Regions from separate parts of the Novosphingobium rhizosphaerae genome, predicted to be linked through region 2. Evidence: riboswitches for the same ligand, from Rfam matches in the RefSeq annotation. Region 2 holds a riboswitch; the other holds the start of a gene.

Region 1 (9,032 bases), 2.0 Mb from region 2:
TGCCCCTCGGCATAGATCGTGTCGAACGCCAGGCTGGACTTGCCCGAGCCCGACAGGCCGGTGATCACCACCAGGCTGTCGCGCGGCAGATCGACATCGATGCCCTTCAGGTTGTGCTCGCGCGCGCCGCGCACGGAAAGGGTGGTCAATGCGCTACGCGCACGAGTGGATGCGGTCGACATGAAGGGCGGTGTTCCAGATTTGTTCGATTCACGCAAGCCTGTCGCAGCGCAGCAATAGCCGCGCAAGATGGCTGCGTGGGCAAGGACGATTGATCTGGAATGTGGGAAGCCGGTCAGCCGATCGCAAGCGCGCGGCTGCGCCCGTCTCCTACCCAGCGCGCCTTGACCCCCCACACGCTGGCCAGCACCTCTTCGGCCAGGGCCACGTGCGGCGGGCCATTGGCCGCCACGGTGCCGCGATCGAGCACGATGACGTGATCGGCGTGGTTCATCGCCAGCGCTAGATCATGCACCACCACCACCACGCCCACGCCCTGGCCGGCCAGGCGGCGAAAATGGGCAAGCAGCGCCTGCTGGTGCGCCAGGTCGAGCGCGGCCAGTGGTTCATCCGCCAAGACCCAGCGCGGCTGCCCGGCCAGCACGCGGGCGAGCAGGGCGCGGGCGCGCTCCCCGCCCGAAAGCGTGCCCACCTCGCGCCCGGCCAAGGCATTGAGATCGAGTGCGTCGAGTGCGGCCATGGTGGCGGCGGCGTCCACCTTGGCCGGGGTGCGGTGCGGCAGGCGGCCCAGCCGCACCAGCGTTTCCACCGTCACGTTCCATGCCACTTCGCCGGCCTGGGGCAGATAGCCGATCGCCATGGCCCGCTCGCGCCCGGTCAATTCGCCCAGGCGGTGCTGGCCCAGGCACACGCGGCCCGCGTCAGGCTCTACCAGGCCGGCCAGGGCGGACAGCAGGGTGGACTTGCCCGCGCCGTTCGGCCCGCAGATCACCGTCAGGCGCCCGGGCGCAAGGCCTGCGCGCACTTCGCGCAGGCGGCCCACCACGGTTACGGCTTCGGCAACAAGTTCCATGCGCGCCCCTTTCAGGCGAGACCACGCCGCAGGCGCAGCAGGAGGTGCAGGAAGAACGGCGCCCCCAGCAGGCTGAGCGCGATGCCCAGGCGCAGTTCCCCGCCCGCCAGCGGCAGGCAGCGACACAGCGCATCGGCGACCAGCAACAGCAGGGCACCAGCCAGCGCGCTGGGCAGCAGCAGGCTGGACGGGCGGCGATCGGTGAACGGGCGGACAATGTGCGGCACCATCAGCCCGACAAAGCCGATGACCCCGGCGGCCGAAACCCCGGCGCCCACCACCAGCCCGACGCCCAGCACCATCATCCAGCGCAAGGCCGCGGGATCGAGCCCCATCGACCGCGCGGCCAGTTCGCCCAGCGTCAACGCATCGAGCGACGGCCCTGCCCGCCACAGCACGGCAAGGCCCAGCGCGGTGAGCGGCGCGGCCAGCGCGACATCGTGCCAACTGCGGTCGGTGAGCGCGCCCATCAGCCAGGTCACGATCTCGGTCAGGGCAAAGGGATTGGGCGCCAGGCTGATCGCCAGGCTGGTGAGCGCGCCGGCAAGGCTGGAAAGCATCATCCCCGCCAGGGTGAACAGCGCCACCCCGCCGGCCAGGCCGGTGCGCGGCCCCGAAGCGATCAGGGCGAGCAGGACCATGCCGCCCGCCGCGCCTGCCAGGGCCATGGCCGGTAGCGCGAAAGGCTGCACCGCAAAGCCCATGAACAACGACAATACAGCACCCAATGCAGCCAGCGGCGCCACCCCGAACAGGCCGGGATCGGCCAGCGGATTGCGCAAGTATCCTTGCATCGCCGCGCCTGACGCGCCCAGCCCGGCGCCCACCACCACCGCCAGCACCGCGCGCGGCAGGCGCAGTTGCGCCAGGATTACCGTGGCATTGGCACTGTATGGGGCCCCGGCTGGATCGAACGGATTGATCCACACCTGCCCCGCCATCAGGCACAGCGGAAACAGCAGCAGGAGCAGCGTGGCCAGCACCACGGGCAGAGCGGCTCGGTTCATTGCGGCCTACCCAAAGCTTTGTCCAACGCAGGGCCTTCCAGTTCGCGGCGCACCGCCACCAGCCGATCGAGCAGGCGCGGAATCGTGGGGCCACCGCAATAGATGAGATTGGGCGCGATCGGGGCGCGCGCGGTGTGCGTCAACGCAGCGAGCGCGGGGTGGAACAGCAGCCGGTCTTCGTCCGGGCCGGTGCCTGGCACGATCGTGCCCGGTGCCGGGCCCACCGCCAGGATCACGCGCGGCGGATCGGCCAGCATGCGCTCCAGCGGCAGGCGTTCGGATTGGCCCAGCCCGCGCTGCGCGCTGAAATTGGCAAAACCCGCCTGGCTCATCAGGTCAGAGACCAGCGTGTGCTGGCCCGGCACCAGCCCGCCCGGCTCCCACAACACGGCCGGAATGGGAACATGGCCGGGCGGCGGCGCAGCCTCTGCCACGGCGCGATCGATCTGCGCCAGCAGTGCCGCACCGCGCTCTGGATGGCCGGCCCAGGCGGCCAGGCTGCGGACCTGCGCGCGCGCCGCAGCCAGCGAATCGGCAATGCCCACCGTTTCCACGCGCAGCCCCATGCTGCGCAGCGCCGCCAGCGTGGCCGGATCGGCATAAGTGCTGGTCACCACCAGGTCGGGATGAAGCGCGACCACGCTTTCCACGGCGCCATCGGTGGAGGGAAAGCGGCGCGCCTCGGCCACGTCCATCGAGGTTTGCGCAGGATCGCGGCTGTAGAAGGACAGCGCCAGAATCTGCCCGCGGTCGGCCACTTGCGCCAGCACCGCGTCGCTGCACGGGTTGAGCGAGACGATACGCGGCAGGGCACCTGCGCCATGCGCCGCCTCACCGGCCGGGGCAACCCGCGCGCATCCCACCAGAGCCAGGGCCAGCAGTGCAGGCAGGCGGCGGCAAGACAAGCGGGGCAGCACACGGCCGATCACGTCAAGGTCATTCCTTTCGCTGGTGCCGCGGCGCGCCATCAGTAGCGCAGGCGCACCCCGCCAAACACCGAACGACCCAGCGCGCCATAGCCCGCTGCCGTCACCAGCGGCCGATCGAACACGTTTTCCACCCGGCCGAACAGTTCGGCCTGATGAAGGATCGGCAGGCTGGCGCGCAGCGTGGTGACGCTACCGCCCGACAGCTTGATCGAATTGGCCGCGTTGTCAAAGGTTTCGGATTGAAAACGGATATCCGCGGCGAGGGCCAGGCCGGCCCAGGGCGTGGTCCAGTCCAGCGAAGTGGTCAGCGCGTGGCGCGGACGGCGCGCCAAGTCCTTGCCGAACGTGGCCGCGCCAGGGGTGCGATCGGTCGCTTCGGTATAGGCATAGGCGATCTGCCCCTTGACCCCTGGGCTGAGCGTGGCGCCCACTTCCAGTTCGGCGCCCTGCGCGCGCGCCTTGCCCACGTTGTCATACACGCCATAGGCATGGCCGGTGCACAGCGCGCTTTCCACCATGTAGCACGAGACGTAGGTGATGAGGTTGCGCGTATCGCGGCGGAACAGCGTGAGCCCGGCGTGGAACGTGCCGTCTGCGCTGGTATAGGCCAAGCCGGCATCATAACTGCGGCTGCGTTCGGGATTGAGATTGGCGTTGCCGTAATCGGGCGAAAGCAGTTGGTAGAGCGTGGGCGCGCGGAAGCCTTCGCCATAGCTGGCGTTGAACCGCAGGCCGCGCAGCACTTCCACGGTGCCGTTGGCCCCGAGGCTCACGTTGCTGCCGAACTGGCTCTGTTCGTCATAGCGCACGCCGCCGGCAAGGCTGGCCTTGGCACCATACCAGCCGAGCATGGCATGGCCGCTGGTCAGGTGCGCGCGCTGTTGCGCGTCAAAAGTGCTGTCGAACCGGGTCCATTCGCGATCCGCGCCGAAATCGAGCGCGAAATCGGCCGGCAGCGCATAGCGGCCGTTGAGTTCCACCCGCTCGCTACGGCCGTTGTAACCGTATTCGAACGTGTCGTCTGCTCCGCCGGTGTAATAGCGGCGGCGCGTGTCCGACAGGGCATAGCCTGCGTCCAGCGTGAGGGCGCCGCCCGCGTAATGCACCCCGGCACGGCCGAAGAACTGCCGGGTGGTGGTATATTCGGGGGTATCGCCGAAATTGAAATCGGCGTCATAGCCATCGATCTGGGTCTTGCCATCGGCATAGCGGGCGCTGGCCACCAGCGAAAGCGTGTCGGTCAGGTTGACGCGGCCCTTGCCGCCCACGCGCCACTGGTCATAGCCATCGCGTTCCGTGCCATTGGCTGCGGCCGAGACGCCATCGGTGGTGGCATAGCCGCCGCCCAGCGAGAAGGCATAGCGATCGCGCTTAACCCCGGCGACCGCCTCGGCATCATAGCTGCCGCGCGAGCCGGCTTCGGCCGAAGCTTCCGCGCCGTCGATCTCGCGCGTGGTCACCGCGATCACCCCGCCGATGGCCGAACTGCCCCAGATGACCGAGTTGGAGCCGCGCAGCACTTCGATCCTTTCGATGCCGCCGCTGGTCAGCGTGCCGAAATCGAACCCGCCCGAAGGCGCGGACGGGTCTTCCACCCGTACGCCATCGACCAGGACAAGGGTGTGCTGCCCTTCCCCGCCGCGCAGGCGCACGGCCGTCTGCGCGCCAAGCCCGCCGGTGCGCGAATAGGTCAGCCCCGGCACGCGTTCGAGCACGCGGGTGATATCGACACCCTGCACCGCCTCGATCGTTTGCAGCGGCACGACGCTGATCGCCTGGCCGGTCTGGTCGAGCGACAGGGCGCTGCCGGTGGCCAGGACGGTGATTTCTGCGCCATCGGATGGTGCAGCTTCCTCGGCATGGGCAGGCATGGCCAGCACGAGCGTGGCGGCCAGCGCAAACAGCGAAGTCTTCATGGTCTTTTCCTCCCGGCCCATGGACAGTCTTGCCGTCCATGGCGCGAGGGTCCGCCGGGCCCCGGGCGGAAACTCGTCACGCTTGCGCCCGGTACACCCCGCCCGGCCGCGGAACGACCACACACCGGCAGGTTTCCTGGCTCATCCGAAGTCATCGCGACACGCCGGCCTTCCCAGCCCGCGTGGGGGCCAGTGGCGCACAAAGGGCGTGGCGCTCGTCCGGAAACAGTTGCGGGGGCAGCGCCGGCTTTGGTTCCGGCTTCCCTCTTAGCCCGCTTGCGCGGGCACCGGTGGCGTCTGCCGCGGCCGATAGCGCCCCCTGTACCATGGGGCAAGCCCGCGGCAGAATTTAACCAAGCGGTAGCGGGGTGTGCCTTATCGGGACGAAGCCATTTACCCCCGTGCATGGTTGCCACGCAGCGACTAACGCACCATTGCAAGATCAGGCCCCTGCCCGCCCTTATGCCAGACCCGAGTCCCTTCACCGGCGCCACGCCCACCCTGCCACCCGAAGCGCTGATGCCGCCGCCGGGGCCGGAAGAGCGCGCGATGCTGGCGCAGCGGCGGCAGGCCGATGGCGCGTTGCTTCAGGCGCTGACCCTGGCCCCGGTGCGGCCACGCGATTTTGCCGCACGCATCCGCCGGCGCGACATGACATCGTGGCGGCACCAGCACCGCGCAGGCTCGCGCCTGGCAGAGCGCGCTGCCGGCATTGCCGCGATCGGCGCGCTTGGCCTGGTGCTGGGCGCGGTGGGTTGGGGATCGCCGGGGATCGATGCCGCGGCCGCGCACGATCGTAACGGCCTGCAACCATTCGAGCGCGCGGGCGAAAGTTTCCCCGGCTCGGCATTCTATTACGTTTCGGCCCAGGACAGCGGCCTGCTGGCTCCGCAGGACGCCGCGCGCGCCTGGGACCGGCAGGTGGCCGCGATCCATGGCGACGCCGACGACGCGCCCACGCTTGCGGCCTGGGCGCGCAATCCCGCGGCGCGGCCGCTGTTTGCCTCGGGCAGCGGCGAAGACCGCTGGCGCGCGCTGCAATGCCTGACCACCGCGATCTATTACGAAGCCGCTTCGGAACCCGATGCCGGCCAGCGCGCGGTGGCGCAAGTCGTGCTCAACCGCGTGGCCCATCCCGCTTTTCCCAAGACCGTGTGCGGCGTGGTCTACCAGGGATCGGAACGGCCCGGCTGCCAGTTCAGCTTCGCGTGCGACGGCGCTATGGCGCGCCGCCCGGTGCAGCAGTTCTGGGACCGCGCGCGGCGCGTGGCCGCCGATGCCCTGGCCGGCAATGTCTTTGCCCCGGTTGGCCTCGCCACGCATTACCATACCAGCGCGGTGCACCCGCTGTGGGCAGACAAGCTTGCCTTCATCGGCACGATCGGGGCGCATCGCTTCTATCGTTGGGCCGGCACGGCCGGCCTGCCGGCTGCTTTCACCGGCACGTATCGCGGTGCAGAGCCGCTCGCCGCCCCGCATCCGCGCAGCTGGGTGCCCGTCGCGGCGGATCTGGCCGATCCGCTGACGCTGGAAAAAGCGTTCGAGGATGGCCGCATGGCCGCACTGGAGCGCACGACCGCCGGGCCGGGCGGTGCGCCCCTGGCACAACCGGCAGGCACGGGCCTGCGTGCGGTCGATTCGCCCTTGCGCGGCATGGCGCCGGCCGGCCCCGCGCTGTCGGGCACGCCCCTGCCCGGCGCGCCGAGCGGGCAACTGCGCCCCGAAGCGAGCGAGGCTTATGAAAACGCGGGCAAGTGGATTGCCCAGCCGCACGGCTGAACCCACGCGCCGCTGCGGCACGGCCACGCCGGGCCACTTCACTTCCACCGCCATGGCAGCATCAACGGGTCGTTTACCGTCTCGTCTCATCCCCTGTTAGCGCGCACCCCCTTAGAAGGACGGCAGAGCTGCTGCGGATTTCAGCCCGCTTGCCGCTTTCAACAAGGAAAAAGCCGAATTTACGCGAAATTTCGGTGTCGCAACGAACAATGGAGACCATCTGCGCATGCTGCGTTTCGCCCCTCGCTATGGCATGATCTCGCCCTGTCTCCGCCGGCCCGCCGGCCGGCCGGCCCATGCGGCCAACGACAATCCCGGCTGGGCCAGCCTGCGCCAGGCCAATGGCACCGCGCACGCTTCGCCGGGCCGGATGATGGCCGCGCGCGTGGCTGACAATCTTGCCGACGATGCCCTGCTGGCCCAGGCGCTGCGCCTGTTTGCCAGTCACGGCCACGCCGCCGCCGGGCAGGCTGCCGCGGCAGCCAAGGGTGCCGCCGTGGCGGGCGATCACGATGGCGCCGCCTGGTGGGCGCAAGTGTGCCACACGCTCGATCGCCGCAAGGGCCACGCCCTGGAACGGGAACTGGCCGGCCTGGCGTGAATTGCCCTGAAAGCCGGCCACCCGGTGCCGTTCTGGCGGGCGGGCACTGGCCTGCCTGTCGCATTCGTATGAACGGCCGATTTACTGTTTAATGCTATTGCGAACTCTTATCAAAGAAACCCGCAAATGCGGGGTTTTTTGCGGTTGCAATCCCTGCCGGGCAGGCCTACGTGCCCCTCCACTTGTCGGCAACCCTTCCCGTCTCGCGGGCGCGGGGGGACCTCCATCCGGGGGCTTGAGTCGGCAACGCTTGAACGCTTGTCCCGCGACGTCTCCGGGAAAGGACCGTAAAGCACATGGCACGCAAGAAGATCGCGCTGATCGGCGCGGGTAACATCGGTGGCACTCTGGCGCATCTGGCCGCGCAGAAGGAACTGGGCGACATCGTCCTGTTCGACGTGGTGGAAGGCGTTCCCCAGGGCAAGGCTCTCGATCTCTCGCAGTGCGGCCCAGTCGAAGGTTTCGACGCCAAGATCATCGGCACCAACGATTACAAGGACATCGCAGGCGCGGACGTCATCATCGTGACGGCCGGCGTGGCGCGCAAGCCCGGCATGAGCCGCGATGACCTGCTCGGCATCAACCTCAAGGTGATGAAGGCCGTTGGCGAAGGCATCCGCGACAACGCGCCCGACGCCTTTGTGATCTGCATCACCAACCCGCTCGACGCGATGGTCTGGGCGCTGCGCGAATTCTCCGGCCTGCCGCACAACAAGGTGGTGGGCATGGCCGGCGTGCTCGACTCGGCCCGCTTCAGCACCTTCCTGGCTTGGGAATTCGGCGTTTCGGTGCGCGACGTGAACTCGTTCGTGCTCGGCGGCCACGGTGACACGATGGTTCCGGTTGTGGAATATTCCACCGTTGCCGGCATCCCCGTCACCGATCTTATCAAGATGGGCGCTTCCACCCAGGACAAGATCGACGCGATCGTGCAGCGCACCCGTTCGGGCGGCGGCGAGATCGTCGGCCTGCTCAAGACCGGTTCGGCGTTCTATGCCCCGGCCGCTTCGGGCATCGCCATGGCCGAAGCCTACCTGTCGGACCAGAAGCGCGTCCTGCCCTGCGCCGCCTATGTCGATGGCGCCTATGGCGTTGACGGCCTCTATGTTGGCGTGCCGGTGGTGATCGGTGCAGGCGGCGTGGAAAAGGTCATCGAAATCAACCTCGATGAAACCGCCAAGGCCAACCTCCAGGTTTCGGTCGATGCGGTGAAGGAACTTCTGGTGGCCTGCAAGGGTATCGATCCTTCGCTTGCCTGATTGAATGCCTGGCCCGCGGCTTGCCTTTCGGGGCGGCCGCGGGCCTTGCACCGCACGTTATCGGCCAGGGCCGCCACGGTGGCGCTGGCAATACCCTTAAGGCCCTCTTCGGAGGGCGTTGACCGAACGCCATTAAGGATACCTGGCCCATCCACGCGCACCGCGCCGCAGATTGGCTGCCGATCCAAGCGATGGCGTCGGGCAACCGATGACAGTCACAGACAGGCCGCCTTGGGTTTCGCGGTCTGCCTCATGCCTCTTTCCGAAGCCCCTCCCCTCCCGGGGGCAAAGGAGTGAACTGACGATGGGACAAGAAGTGCACGAGTTCGAAGTCGATCCTTCACAGGATGCGCCGCAGCAGGGTCCATCCTGGCAATCGAAGCGCTGGCCGATTACCGACGCGCTGGCCGGCGATGATCTGACCCGTGCGCTCGATCCCATGGCGCTCAAGGTCGAAGTGGCCAAGGCTGCCAAGAAGGCCGGTGCCGCGCTCGACGAAGCGGCGCTG
Region 2 (9,032 bases):
CGGCACGGTTCATTCCGTCAGAGCGACGCCATCGCGGCCGGGCGCGGCTGCGCGGGCGCCATGCGTGGCGTGCGCGCGCAACAAGCGTGTCCGGTCCAGTCGCAACCCTGGCCGGAGTGTCTGTTCGTGCCTGCATCATCCCGTTTTTCCGCGTCGCCGCTGCGGCGGCGCATCACCGTGCTTATCGCCTGCCTGGTCCTTGCCAATGGGCTTGCCTGGGTCTGGGCGCTGGGCCTGTTCCACGCCCAACCGCTGATGCTCGGCACCGCGCTGCTCGCCTGGGGCCTTGGCTTGCGCCATGCGGTCGATGCCGATCACATCGCCGCGATCGACAATGTCACGCGCAAGCTCATGCAACAGGGGCAGCGGCCCGTCGCCGTGGGCCTGTGGTTTGCGCTGGGCCATGCCGCGATCATCGCGCTCGCTTCGGTGGCGGTGGCGCTCACCGCCACGGCGCTCGCCCGGTTTGGTGCCTGGCGCGAGGTGGGCGGGGTGATCGCCACCACGGTTTCGGCGCTGTTCCTGTTTGCCATCGCGGCGATGAACCTGGTCATCCTGCGGTCGGTGTGGCGCACCTTTGCCCATGTGCGGGCAGGGGGCACCTATGTGGAGGAAGACCTCGACCTGCTGCTTTCGGGCCGGGGGCTGCTTTCGCGCCTGTTTCGGCCGATGTTCCGCCTGGTCACGCGCTCGTGGCATATGGCGCCGCTAGGCTTCCTGTTCGGCCTGGGGTTCGACACCGCCACCGAAGTGGCGCTGCTCGGCCTTTCGGCCAGCCAGGCGGCGAGCGGGCTGGCGCTGGGCACCGTGCTGGTGCTGCCCGCGCTGTTTGCGGCGGGGATGGCGCTGGTCGATACGATCGATGGCGTGGTCATGCTCGGCGCCTATGAGTGGGCCTTCGTCAAACCCATCCGCAAGCTCTATTACAATATCACCATCACGCTGGTTTCCGCGCTGGTGGCGATCGTGATCGGCGGGATCGAGGCGGCCGCGCTGATCGGGCAGAAGCTGGGGCTGGGCAGTGCGCCCTTTCGCCTGGCCGCCGATCTGGCCGGCAATTTCAATGGCCTGGGCTTTGCCATCATCGGCCTGTTCGCGCTGTGCTGGCTGGCCAGCCTGGCGATCTATCGCTGGCAGCGGCTGGACGAGATCGAGGTGGCAGAACCATCCTGATGCCAAGGACAGTTGGCTTGGCTTCCGAACTGGGCTAGATGCAGTGACGAAGGACGGGCCTGGCCCGTCGTTCGCGAAGATCGCGTCGGTGCCCCGAGAGGGGCTTAATCGGGAATGCGGTGCGGGGCTTTGCCCCAAGTCCGCAGCTGTCCCTGCAACTGTAAGTGGCGAGCGCGATGCACTTTGTCTCCGGTTTTGGCCGGGGGCGGCCACTGGGCACCAAGTGCCTGGGAAGGCGTGCATCAAGCCCTGACCCACGAGCCAGGAGACCTGCCGGCGCACTGGTCGCTCTTGCCTTGATCCAGGGGATGGTCCGGGCACGGTAACACTTCCGTCTGGGCGACGAAGACTTGTGCGGCTGGGGCTGCACGGGCTTGCGTTGTGGCGGGCGCCTTCGTGCGCCGGCCCGCCGCCGCGCGCCCGGCCGGATCGTTCCGGTGAAGCCCTGCCTTTGTCCGTCGCTGGCGCGCGGAAGGGTTTTGTGCATGCCGGATTTGGCAAAAGTGCCCGTCACCATCGTGACCGGCTTTCTGGGCGCGGGAAAGACCACGCTGATCAGCCACTTGATCCGCAACGCCGGCGGGCGCCGGCTGGCGGTGGTGGTCAACGAATTCGGCACGCTGGGCGTGGATGGAGACATCCTCCAATCCTGCGCCATTCCCGATTGCCCGGCCGAAAACATCGTGGAACTGGCCAATGGCTGCATCTGCTGCACCGTGGCCGACGATTTCATCCCCACGGTAGAGCGCCTGCTCGCGCTCGATCCCCGGCCCGATCACATCCTGATCGAGACTTCCGGCCTGGCGCTGCCCAAGCCGCTGCTCAAGGCGTTCGACTGGCCCGCGATCCGCAGCCGCATCACCGTCGATGGCGTGCTGGCCTTGGCCGATGCAGAGGCCGTGGCCGCCGGCCGCTTCGCCCCCGATCTGGTGGCGCTTGAGGCGCAACGCGCCGCCGATCCGGGCGTGACCCACGAAACACCGCTGGCTGAAGTGTTCGAGGACCAGCTTGCCTGTGCCGACATGGTGCTGCTGACCAAGGGCGATCTGGCCGGGCCGGACGGGCTCGCGCAGGCCCGCGCGGTGATCGCGCAGACCGCGCCGCGCCCCATGCCGGTGATCGACCTGGCCGAAGGTGCCGCCGATCCGCGCGTGATCCTGGGCCTGAACGCGGCGGCGGAAGACGATATCGCCGCGCGCCCGTCTCACCACGATGGCGCGGACGATCACGAGCACGACGATTTCGCCAGCACCGTGGTGGCACTGGACGAAATCGCCGATCCGGCAGACCTTGCCACGCGCATCGCGCGCCTGGCGGCAGACCACGGCGTGCTGCGGGTGAAAGGCCATGTCGCGGTGGCGGGCAAGCCGATGCGCCTGCTGGTTCAGGCGGTGGGCGCGCGCGTGCGCCATCACTATGACCGACCCTGGCGCGCGGGCGAGCCGCGCAGCGGGCAACTGGTGGCGATTGCCGAGCGGGAGCGGCTGGAGCCGGAAGCGATCCGGGCGGCGCTGCTGGCCTGAGGGCAGGCGCGATGCACGTCCTCTTTCGCGAGAGCCACGGCCTGGAAGAAACCGCCGTGCCGCAAGACCTGGGGCAGGCCCCGGCAGACCTGGTCGTGCTGTCTTTCTCTGACAGCGACCTGGCTGCCTGTGCCGCCGCCTGGCACTTGGCGCGCGCGCGCGATCCGGCGTTTCCCACGCTGCGCCTGGCCAATCTGGCCGCGCTGGAACATCCGCTTTCGGTCGATACTTATGTGGAGCGCACGCTCGCCGGCGCGCGCGGCATTCTCATCCGGCTGATCGGCGGGGTGGCGTGGTGGCGCTATGGCCTGGGCCAGGTGGCGCAGCTGGCGCGCGAACGCGGCATCGCGCTGGCGGTCTTGCCGGCAGACGGGCGCGCCGATGCTCAGCTCGATGCCGCGTCCACGCTGGGCGAGGCACCTTTGCGCGAACTGGCGCGGCAGTGCGACGCGGGCGGCGCGCAAGGCATGGCTGCCGCGCTCGCCCTGCTGGCGCAAGAGGCCGGGCTGGGCCGTGGGGCCTCTGCTGCGATCGCGGAACCGCCGCTGCCGATGGCTGGGGGCTGGCACCCGCAGGGCGGCCTTTGCGATCCGCTGGCCTGGCAGGCCGATCCGGCCCAGCCGCTGGCGCTGGTGGTGTTCTATCGCTCCACCCTGGCGGCGCAGGATTGCGCGCCGATCGCCGCGCTGATCGCGGCCCTCGCGGCACACGGCATCGGCGCCCTGGGGCTTTACGTCACGTCGTTGAAAGAACCGCAATCGCGCGCCTTGGTCGAAGCCGCGCTGGACCGGCTCAGGCCCGCCGCCATCGTCAACGCCACGGCCTTTTCCGCGCGGGACGAGGCCGGGCACAGCCCGCTCGATGGCGCCGGCGCCCCGGTGTTCCAGGTGGCGCTGGCCACCGGCACGCGTGAGGGCTGGGCCGCCTCTGCGCGCGGCCTGGCGCCGGCAGACCTCGCCATGCATGTCGTCCTGCCCGAAATCGACGGGCGCGTGTTTGCCGGGGTGGCCAGTTTCAAGCAGGCCGTGGCGCAGGATGCCGCGCTGGGCTTTGCCCGCCAGGTTCATGCGCCCGATGCCGCGCGCATCGTCGCCATTGCCGGGCGCGTGGCGGCGTGGATCGCGCTGGCGCAGCGCCCGGCGGCAGAGCGCCAGGTTGCCTTGGTGCTTTCCATCTATCCGGGCAAGGCCCATGCCATGGCCCACGCGGTGGGCCTCGATGCGCAGGCCTCTACAGCCGCCGTTCTCGATGATCTGGCGGGTGCCGGCTATGCCATGGCGCCTGCGGGCGATCTGGCGGCGCGGCTGGCGGGGGAAACCCTGGCATGGCCGCTGGCCGCCTATGGCGCCGCTCTGGCAGAGCTGGCGCCCGCCTTGCAGCAAGACCTGGCGCAAAGCTGGGGCGCGGCCGAGGCGGACCCGGCGGTGCGCGACGGCGCATTCCACTTTGCCGCCTTGCGCGCCGGCCATGCCCTGATCGCGCTGCAACCCGAACGCGGCGACGTGGCTGGGCGGGACGAGAGCTATCACGATCTCACCCGCTGCCCGCGCCATGGCTATGTGGCGTTCTATCTCTGGCTGCGGGCGCAAGGGATGGACGCGCTGGTGCATATGGGCGCGCATGGCACGCTGGAATGGCTGCCGGGCAAGGCGGTGGCGCTGGGCGAACAATGCTGGCCCCAGGCGCTGATCGGCGATCTCCCGGTGATCTATCCGTTCATCGTCAACGATCCGGGCGAAGCGGCGCAGGCGCGGCGGCGCATCGGAGCGGTCACGCTGGGCCACATGCCGCCCCCGCCGGTGCGGGTGGCAAGCGGCGCGGGCCTGGCGCGGGTGGAGGCACTGCTCGATGAATTTTCCGGGGCCGTGGGCCTCGATCCCGCGCGGCGGGATCGGCTGATCGGCGCGATCCGGGCAGAGGCGCAAGGCCTGGGCCTGGAAACCGAACTGGGCCTTGCCCCCGATGCCAGCCCGGCCGAGGCGATCGCCCGGATCGACCGCTTCGTGTGCGACGTGAAAGACAGCCAATATGGCGATGGCCTGCACGTGTTCGGGCGCGGCAGCCAGGGCGCGGCAGAGCGCGCTGGCCTGCTGGCCGCGCTGGCCGGGCGGCGCGTGGCGGCGGGGCCGGCGGGTTCGCCCTGGCGCGGGCGGGCCGATGTCTTGCCCACCGGGCGCAATCTCTATGCCGTCGATCCGCGCAGCCTGCCCACCCGCGCCGCCCATGCGCAGGGGGTGGCCATGGCGCAGGAACTGGTGCGCCGCCATTTGCAGGACCACGGCGATTATCCGCGCGCGCTGGTGGTGAACCTGTGGGGATCGGCCACGATGCGCACGGGTGGCGAAGACTTTGCCATGGCGCTGCACCTGCTGGGCGCGGCGCCGATCTGGGACGGCACCAGCGAGCGGGTGACCGGCGTGGAAATCTTGGCCTTGGCCACGCTCGACCATCCGCGCCTGGACGTGACACTGCGGGTTTCGGGCCTGTTTCGCGATGCCTTTCCCATGCTGCCCGTGCTGTTTGGCCAGGCGGTGCAGGCGCTGTGTGGGCGTGATGAGCCGCCCGAGTGGAACCCTTTCGCCGGCCAGGCGCCCGCGCCGCGCGTCTATGGCCCGGCGCCGGGCCGCTATGGCCTCGGGCTGGGTGAAGCGGCCGAAACCTATGACGCGGCCAGCCGCCGTGCCGCTGGCGAAGCCTGGCTGGCTGCCTCTTCCCACGCGCTCGATGCAGCGGGAGAGGATGCCGCCGGCCTGCGCGCCCGCGTGGCGGCGGCCGATGCCTTTGTCCATGCGCAGGATCTGCCCGAAACCGACCTGTTGCTGAGCATGGACTATGCCGCGCACGAGGCCGGCTTTGCCGCCGCGCAAGCCGTAGCGGGCGGAAAGGCCGCGCTCTATCATCTCGACCATCGCGATCCCGCCCGGCCCGTGGCGCGCACCCTGAACGAAGAGATCGCCCGCGTGGTGCGCGCCCGCGCGGCGCAGCCGGGGTGGATTGCCGGCATGATGCGCCACGGCTTTCGCGGCGGGGCAGAACTGGCCGCCACGCTCGATCACCTGGGCGCCTTTGCCCATCTGGCGCCCGGCAGCGTGCCCGCGCACCTGATCGACCTCTATTACCAGGCCACGCTGGGCACGCCCGAAGTGCGCGCGTTTCTGAAACGCGACAATCCCGGTGCGCTGGCGGCGATGCAGCAGCGCTTTGCTGCGCTACATGCGGCGGGCCTGTGGCCCACGCGGCGCAATGCCATCCTGGCGGAGCTTTTGGCATGAGCGGCTTTCGCATCGCCGGCTGGTGCCCCGATGCCTGGCGCCCGATGGCGGCGGGCGATGGCCTGTTGCTGCGCGTAAAGCCGCGCCTGGCCCGGCTTTCGCGAGAACATGCTTTGGCGCTGGCCGGGCTGGCCACGCGCCATGGCAATGGCCTGATCGACATGTCGCGCCGCGCCAACCTGCAACTGCGCGGGCTGGACGAAGCCGGCTGGCAGGCCGCGCTGCACGATTTGCTGGCCTTGGGACTGGTAGACGCCGATCCGGTGGCGGAGCGCCGCGCCAATGTGCTGGTCGCCCCCGATTGGATCATGGGCGACGATACCGCGCGCGTGGCGGCGGAATTGCTGGCGCGCCTGCCCGAACTGCCCGCGTTGCCGGGCAAGGTGGGTTTCGTGATCGACGCGGGCGCCGCGCCCATGCTGCTGGGCGAACCGGGCGATTTCCGGGTGGAGCGGGGTGCGGGCGGTGGCCTGATCCTGCGCGCCGCCGGGCGCGCCACGGGCGTGGCACTGGTGCCGGGCCGGGAAGCCGATGGCCTGATCGCGCTGGCCCGCTGGTTTGCGAACAGCGGCTTTGCAGGGCGCATGGCTCGCCACGCCGCGCCGCTGCCCGCCTGGGCCACGGGCCAGGAAACCCCGGCCGCGTCCGCTGCGCCGCTGCGCCCCGGTCCCGGTGCGCTGGGCATGGCCCATGGCGCGCCATTCGGCCGGGTGGATGCCGCCGCGCTTGTCGCTGCGCTCGATGTGCCCGGTGCGCAGGCCCTACGCCTGACCCCGTGGCGCGTCATGGTGGTGGAGGGTGCCGGTGCCGGGACGGTCCCCGGCCTGATCGCCGATCCGACCGATCCGGTCTTGCAGGTGGAGGCCTGCCCCGGCGCGCCGGCTTGCCCGCAGGCCCATGTGCCCACGCGCGATCTTGCCCTGGCGTTGGCGCCGCTGGTGCGCGGCACACTCCACGTTTCTGGCTGCGCCAAGGGCTGCGCGTCCAGCCGCCCTGCCGCCCATGTCCTGACCGGCCGCGCCGATGGCCGGTTCGATCTGGCGCGTGATGCCCTGGCCGGCACGGGAACCCCGCTTTGCACCCAAGAGGTGCTCGCCCATTTCGAAAGGCTGACCGATGCCGCACAGCTATGAAACCGATGGCGCGGCGATCTATCGCCAGTCCTTCGCCACGATCCGGGCAGAGGCCGATCTGGCGCGCTTCGCCGCGCGTGAAGAGCCGGTGGCGGTGCGCATGATCCACGCTGCTGGCATGGTGGACCTGGCCCGGCAGATCCGCTTTTCGGCTGGCTTTGTCGATGCCGCGCGCGCCGCGCTGCGCGCCGGGGCACCGATCCTGTGCGATGCACGTATGGTCTCCGAAGGGATCACCCGCACGCGCCTGCCGGCCGGCAACGCCGTGGTCTGCACGCTGCACGATGCGGGCGTGCCTGCGCTGGCGCGGGCCATGGGCAACACCCGCTCCGCCGCCGCGCTGGAATTGTGGCGACCGCATCTGGCCGGCAGCGTGGTGGCCATCGGCAACGCGCCCACCGCGCTGTTCCACTTGCTCAACATGCTGGAAGATCCGTCCTGCCCGCGCCCGGCGGCGATCATCGGTTGCCCGGTGGGCTTTGTCGGCGCGGCTGAATCCAAGGCTGCGTTGTGGGAGTGGCAGGGCGTGCCCTGCTGCGTGGTGGATGGGCGCCTGGGTGGTAGCGCGATCACCGTGGCGGCGATCAACGCCCTGGCGAGCGACGCGGAATGAGCGCGGCTCCCAACGTTATTGCCGGCACGATCCACGGTGTCGGCCTTGGCCCCGGCGCGCCCGATCTGCTCAGCGTGCGGGCAGACCGGCTGGTGCGCACCACGCGCCACATCGCCTATTTCCGCAAGGCCGGGCGGCCGGGGCAGGCGCGGCGCATCGCCGCCGATCTGCTGCGCGATGATGCGGTGGAAATCCCGATGGAATATCCCGTCACCACCGAAATCCCGGTCAGCGATCCGCGCTACAACGCCTGCCTTGCCGCGTTCTATGCCCAGTGCACCACGCGCCTGGCCGCACTGGCCCGGGCCGGCGAAGACGTGGTCGTGCTCTGCGAGGGTGATCCCTTTTTCTACGGCTCTTTCATGCACCTGCACAGCCGTCTGGCGGGCCAGGTGCCGGTTCAGGTGGTGCCCGGCATCACCGGCATGGCCGGCGCCTGGAATGCCACCGGCCTGCCGATCACCTGGGGTGACGATGTGTTGACCGTGGCCATGGCCACGCTGCCCGAAGACGAACTCACCCGCCGCATCCGCGATACCGATGCGCTGGTGGTGATGAAGATCGGCCGCAACCTGCCCAAGCTGCGCCGCGCCGTGGCCGCTGCCGGGCGCGAGGGTGCGGCCTGGCTGGTGGAATATGCCGCCATGCCCGCCCAGCGGGTGACGCCACTGATGGAGGCGAGCGAAGTCACGCCCTATTTCTCCATTCTGCTGATCCACGGCCAGGGGCGCCGGCCATGACCGGAACGCTTGCCATCGTCGGCCTTGGGCCGGGCGACGAAGCCATGGTCACGCCGCAAGTGCGCGCCGCGCTCGATGCTGCTACCGATGTTATCGGCTATATTCCCTATGTCGCCCGCGTGGCGCCGCGCCCCGGCCTCACGCTGCACCCGTCGGACAACCGGGTGGAGCGCGAACGCGCCGCCCATGCGCTCGATCTGGCGGCGCAGGGCCGGCAGGTAGTGGTGGTTTCCTCGGGCGATCCCGGCGTCTTCGCCATGGCCGCCGCCGTGTTCGAAGTGGTGGAAGAAGGCGCGCCCCGCTGGGCCGATGTGCCGGTCAGCGTGCTGCCGGGCATCACCGCGATGCTGGCCGCTGCCGCGCGCGCCGGGGCGCCGCTGGGCCACGATTTCTGCGCGATCAACCTGTCGGACAATCTCAAGCCCTGGGCGGTGATCGAGCGGCGGCTGCGTCTGGCGGCAGAGGCGGATTTCGCCATGGCGTTCTACAATCCCCGCTCGCGCGCGCGGCCCGAGGGGTTCGCCCGCGCGCTGGCCGTGCTGCGCGAATGCTGCGGCCCGGCGCGCCTGGTCCTGTTC

What was found. Region 2 has a riboswitch for cobalamin ahead of cobW (cobalamin biosynthesis protein CobW). Riboswitches for the same ligand answer to the same signal wherever they lie in the genome.
Region 1: another riboswitch for cobalamin. It lies ahead of R9J51_RS09580 (TonB-dependent receptor domain-containing protein); the one in region 2 lies ahead of cobW (cobalamin biosynthesis protein CobW).

The regions. Positions count from the first base shown of each region.
Region 1 is NZ_CP137861.1:2,082,371-2,091,402, reverse strand. Features, by position in the region: gene uvrA (excinuclease ABC subunit UvrA) at 1-182, opposite strand, end outside; gene R9J51_RS09595 (ABC transporter ATP-binding protein) at 296-1,033, opposite strand; gene R9J51_RS09590 (FecCD family ABC transporter permease) at 1,045-2,040, opposite strand; gene R9J51_RS09585 (ABC transporter substrate-binding protein) at 2,037-2,969, opposite strand; gene R9J51_RS09580 (TonB-dependent receptor domain-containing protein) at 3,008-4,885, opposite strand; cobalamin riboswitch at 5,008-5,178, opposite strand; gene R9J51_RS09575 (cell wall hydrolase) at 5,348-6,664, shown strand; gene R9J51_RS09570 (hypothetical protein) at 6,891-7,265, shown strand; gene mdh (malate dehydrogenase) at 7,562-8,524, shown strand; gene R9J51_RS09560 (2-oxoglutarate dehydrogenase E1 component) at 8,829-9,032, shown strand, end outside.
Region 2 is NZ_CP137861.1:4,113,287-4,122,318, reverse strand. Features, by position in the region: gene R9J51_RS18670 (HoxN/HupN/NixA family nickel/cobalt transporter) at 127-1,173, shown strand; cobalamin riboswitch at 1,243-1,465, shown strand; gene cobW (cobalamin biosynthesis protein CobW) at 1,659-2,696, shown strand; gene cobN (cobaltochelatase subunit CobN) at 2,708-5,968, shown strand; gene R9J51_RS18655 (cobalamin biosynthesis protein CobG) at 5,965-7,101, shown strand; gene R9J51_RS18650 (precorrin-8X methylmutase) at 7,085-7,714, shown strand; gene cobI (precorrin-2 C(20)-methyltransferase) at 7,711-8,454, shown strand; gene cobJ (precorrin-3B C(17)-methyltransferase) at 8,451-9,032, shown strand, end outside.